2 regions of the Caulobacter sp. GW821-FHT12D05 genome follow, and region 1 is predicted to be linked to the other one. Evidence: riboswitches for the same ligand, from Rfam matches in the RefSeq annotation. Region 1 holds a riboswitch; the other holds the start of a gene.
The links. A riboswitch is a leader RNA that binds a small molecule or an ion and turns the genes downstream of it on or off. The one in region 1 is predicted to bind cobalamin.
Positions count from the first base shown of each region.

Region 2: linked by a shared signal. The riboswitch ahead of AC1RRR_RS03885 (TonB-dependent receptor plug domain-containing protein) and the one ahead of metE (5-methyltetrahydropteroyltriglutamate--homocysteine S-methyltransferase) in region 1 are both predicted to bind cobalamin.

Region 1 is NZ_JBXAQO010000002.1:680,992-683,371, reverse strand. It holds gene metE (5-methyltetrahydropteroyltriglutamate--homocysteine S-methyltransferase) at 1-1,186, opposite strand, end outside; cobalamin riboswitch at 1,304-1,521, opposite strand; gene AC1RRR_RS10675 (Crp/Fnr family transcriptional regulator) at 1,684-2,379, shown strand; gene AC1RRR_RS10670 (Crp/Fnr family transcriptional regulator) at 2,376-2,380, opposite strand, start outside.
Region 2 is NZ_JBXAQO010000001.1:916,492-918,871, forward strand. It holds gene AC1RRR_RS03885 (TonB-dependent receptor plug domain-containing protein) at 1-949, opposite strand, end outside; cobalamin riboswitch at 1,083-1,272, opposite strand; gene cobU (bifunctional adenosylcobinamide kinase/adenosylcobinamide-phosphate guanylyltransferase) at 1,309-1,827, shown strand; gene AC1RRR_RS03895 (DUF4287 domain-containing protein) at 1,846-2,061, shown strand; gene AC1RRR_RS03900 (Dabb family protein) at 2,073-2,380, shown strand, end outside.

The DNA.
Region 1 (2,380 bases):
TGGCGCTGGCGTCCAGTTCGGCGGCGACGCTGGCGCGGCCGGCGTTCAGCGCCTTGGCCAGGACGGCCAGTTCCTCGATCTTCTGGACGGCGAAGGCCAGCCACTGGCGGACCTCCGGATCCAGCGCGGTTTCGAGCGCCAGATCGATCGGTGTGTGCAGCAAGGAGCACGACGGGGCCAGCACGATGCGGTCGGCGCCGCGCCGGGCGACGACGGGCTCCAGGCGGTCCAGCAGGGCCGGCAGGTCGGCGCGCCAGACATTGCGGCCATCGATCACGCCCAGCGACAGGACCAGGCTCTCACGGCTGGCCGACAGGGCGCGTTCCAGCTCGTCCGGCGCACGGACCAAATCGAGGTGCACGCCGTCGACCGGCAGGTTCACGGCGGTGGTCAGGTTCTCGCCATAGCCGCCGAAATAGCTGGTCAGCATCAGGCGCAGGCCCGGCGCGGCATGGGTCAGGGCGCCATAGGCCCGGCGCAGCTCACCGCGCTCGAAGTCGGTGAGGTCCAGGGCCAGGCACGGCTCGTCGATCTGCACCCAGTCGGCGCCGGCGGCGGCCAGGCCTTTCAGCACCTCGGCATAGACCGGCAGCAGGGCCGATAGCAGCGACAGCGGTTCGAAACCCTCGTCCTTGGTCTTGGCCAGCTTCAGGAAGGTCACCGGACCCAGCAGAACGGGGCGGGTCTGGACGCCTTGCGCCTTGGCCTCCAGGAACTCGTCGACCGGCTTGGTGGACGACAGGGCGAAGGCCTGGCCGCGCGACACCTCGGGCGCCAGGTAGTGGTAGTTGGTGTCGAACCACTTGGTCATTTCCTGCGCCGGGACGCCGGTCTTGGGACCGTGATCGTGACCGCAGGGGGCGAGCTCGACGCCCTGGCTGCCGCGCGCCATGGCGAAATAGGTGTCCAGCGACACCGGCCCACCGCTCCAGCCGTAGAGCGCCGGGATCGCGCCCACCAGCACGCTGGTGTCCAGCACCTGGTCGTAGAACGAGAAGTCGTTGGACGGGACATGGTCCGCGCCCAGGGCGAGCTGGCGGCTCCAGGTCTGGGTGCGGAGGTCGGCGGCGACGCCCTGAAGGGCGTTCTGGTCGATCTTGCCCGACCAGTAGCGCTCGAGCGCGGTCTTCAGTTCGCGCCGGGGGCCGATGCGGGGAAAGCCAAGGGTGGCGACGGTGACGGTCATCTTCGAAAAAAACCTCTGCCGGTGTTGTGGCGAGGCTGATCGGGACGCGCGCGGTCGGACGCGCACGGAGGGTCCGGTCGCGCCTTAGGCATGCGACCTGACCGGACACCCCGCCGGAGGACGTTATCTGTCGCGGCAGGTCTCCTGGCTCACGGGTCAATGCTGCTGTCCGGGCCTTCCCGATACGCCGCCGAACCAGCTTGGGCGCATCAGTGACACGTAGTGGACAGCGGCTCGCCGCTTACAGTTGCGGGGGCAGCTCCGGCTTCGAACCGAATTCCCATCTTAGCCCCAGGACGCGAACGCCCCAGGGAACCACGACGCATTCATGGTGGCCTCGACCAACGCGCGAGTCAATTGGGATATAAAGATATCCTTATATCCAATCGCGACATGCCTATCAGATGATAAAGACCGGGGTCAGGCTCGCTGATAGGGACGTGGCGAGCGATGACGATATTCACGGTACGGCCAGTTCGGGTCGGGGCGGACGTCCCATGATCGGGAACCCTCAGCAGGGGGCGGTCGAGAAGCCGCATGTGCGCCGGCTCAAACGTTATGGCCCGCTTCTGGAAGAGGACGTGGCGGCGCTGGAGGCGCGGCTGGGCCGTGTTGAGACCTATCCCGCCGGCAAGAACCTGGAACTGACCGGCTCGCCACCGATGTTCCTGCTGTCGGGCTGGGCGTGCCTGGCCCACACGCTGCGGGATGGCCGCCGCCAGATCCTGGCCTTCCTGCTGCCTGGCGACGGGATCGGTTTCGATCTGCTGACCCGTTCGCAGCGCTCGGTCGAGGCCCTGGCCCTGACGCCGCTGAAGGTGCGTCGCGCCCAGCCGGGCTTCATCGCCGGCACGGAGCGGCTGGGCCGGGTGTTCGCCGGCGCGGCGGCGGCGCAGCAAGGACGGATGATCGACCAGATGGTTCGGCTTGGACGCCAGACCGCCCTGGAGCGTATGGCTCATCTCCTGCTGGAGTTGCACGGTCGTCTCAGCGAGATCGGCGAGGTGCGCGGCGAGACGTTTCACCTGCCGCTCAAACAGGAGATCCTGGCCGACGCCCTGGGGCTCAGCCTGGTGCACGTCAATCGCACCCTGCAGCAGATGAAGCGCGACAAGCTGATCGACATGCGCGGCGCCCAGGTGACCCTGCTGGACCGCGCCGCCCTGGAGGCGGCCTCGGACCAGAGCTCCTAGA
Region 2 (2,380 bases), on a different contig from region 1:
TCAGCGGCACGGCCGGGCGGGCCGGGTTGATGTTTTCGCGGTCGGTGTCGGTGTAGGCGTAGCCCAGGCGGTTGTTCCAGCGACCGTCCAGCAGGGCGAAGTTCAGGCCGCTATAGACGACCAGTTCCTCGGTGCGGGCGAACTCGGGGCTGTCGCCGTTGAAGGCGTCGAAGTCGTTCTTACCCTTCGAATAGACCGAGCGGACCTCGGCCGAGACGTTTTCGCTGAACCGGTAGCGCAGGCGGCCCGACAGGCCCTTGTTGACGTAGCCGTCGGTTTCCTTGCCGGCCTTCCACGACGAGACGCCGTCGGTCGAGTAGTAGCCGCCGGCCACGCGCCAGACGACCTTATCGCCCGCGCCGCCGATTCCGGCGCGCAGGTAGCCCGTCTGACGGGCGCCGCCCTCGACATCGACCGAGCTCTGGAACGGCTGGGTCGGGTCGGCGGTGACGATGTTGACCACGCCGCCGATGGCCTGGCTGCCCCACAGGGTCGATTGAGCGCCGCGCAGCACTTCGACGCGCGAGATGTCGCCGACCAGCAGGTTGCCGCTGTTGAAGCCGCCTTGCGTCGAGGACGGGTCGTTCAGCTTGACGCCGTCGATCAGCACCACGGTGTGCTGGGTCTCGGCGCCGCGGATGTTCAGGCTGGTGGTCGTGCCCGGACCGCCGTTGCGGGTGAAGCTGACGCCCGGCTGCTGGGCCAGCAGCTCGGTGACCGAGATCGCCTGGCTGGCCTCGATGGCGCCTTGGGTCAGGACGGTGACCGACGCGCCGATCTTCTCGATCGGGGTGGCGGTGCGGGTGGCGGTGACGACCAGTTCGGCGACGCCGTTGGCGCCGACATTGCCCGCGACGTCGGCTTCGGGAGCCTTCTGGTCTTCGGCCGAAGCGGCGCCGGCGATCAGGATCGTGGCGAGAGCGGTGGAGCTGAGAAACGCTCGGATCATTTTTATCTTCCCCTGTTGAAACGATCCACGCGCCAGCCAACGCACCCGCAAACACGCGTACGCTGGACCGTCGCGCGGTCCTTGACTGTCGTTTCTCGGGAGATCCCGTTCGTTCGGCGCACCCCGGCCGAGCGATGAACGACTGCGCCGGGCAGGTCTCCTGGCTCGCGGGTCGTCGCTCTTGGCGTCGCCTTCCCAGGGTCCGAAGACCCCAGTGGCATGTGACGCTAGAACTCGCCGCTTACAGTTGCGGGGGCAGCCGAGGTCTTGAACCTCGTTCCCTTTTAATCCTCTTTCGAGGAGCCTGACGCGCGGCCAGCCCTATATGCTGCGCCGCAAACGGTCAATGTGGAGCTCTTATGACATCGACCCTGGTGCTGGGCGGGGCCCGTTCCGGCAAGAGCGCGTTCGCCCAGAAAGCGGCCGAAAGCGCTGCTTCAGCTGGGCGTCCCGTGATGATCGCCACCGGCCAGGCCTTCGACGACGAGATGGCCCAGCGCATCGCGCGCCACCAGGCCGACAGGGGCGAATCGTGGACGACGGTCGAGGCGCCGTTGGCGCTGGCCGAAACAATCGCCGCCCTCCCAGCCGACGCCGTGGCCGTGGCCGACTGCCTGACCCTGTGGCTGTCGAACCTGATGCTGGCCGAGCACGACGTCGAGGCCGCCGCCGACGAACTGGTCACAGCGGTCACCGCCTGCCCTGCCCGGCTCTGGCTGGTCAGCAACGAGGTTGGCCTCGGCATCGTGCCCGAGACGCCGTTGGGCCGCCGGTTCCGCGACGAGGCCGGACGCCTGCATCAGCGGTTGGCCCAGGTCGCCGACGCGGTCTATTTCGTGGCGGCAGGTTTGCCGCTGCGGATGAAACCGCAGGGCTGAAACGAGAAGGAAACGTCAGTGACCGACCAGCCGATCAAGGGCCCCGCGTCCTACTTCCCCTCCATCGAGAAGACGTATGGCCAGCCGATCTCCGCCTGGAAGGAGAAGGTCCGCGCCCGCTATCCGGCCAAGCACATGGAACTGGTGGCCATGCTCAAGGACGAGCACCAGATGGGCCACGGCCACGCCAACGCCATCGTCGCTCACACCCTGGCCGAAGACGGCCTGAAGTAGGAGGGTCTCCCATGCCGTCCTTCGATCGCCGCGTCGTGCTGTCAGGTGCGCTCGCCACCGCCGTGGGGACCTCCGCCACGGCCGCTGAAACCTCAAGCGCCCCGATGATCCACCACGTCTTCTTCTGGCTGAAGAACCCCGGCTCCAAGCCCGACCGCGACGCCTTGATCGCCGGCCTGAACACCCTGCGGGGCATCGAGGTCATCCAGCAGCTGCACATCGGGATCCCGGCCTCGACCGAGAAGCGCGACGTCGTCGACAACAGCTACGACGTCTCGGAGCTGATGCTCTTCAAGAGCGTCGCCGACCAGAAGCTCTA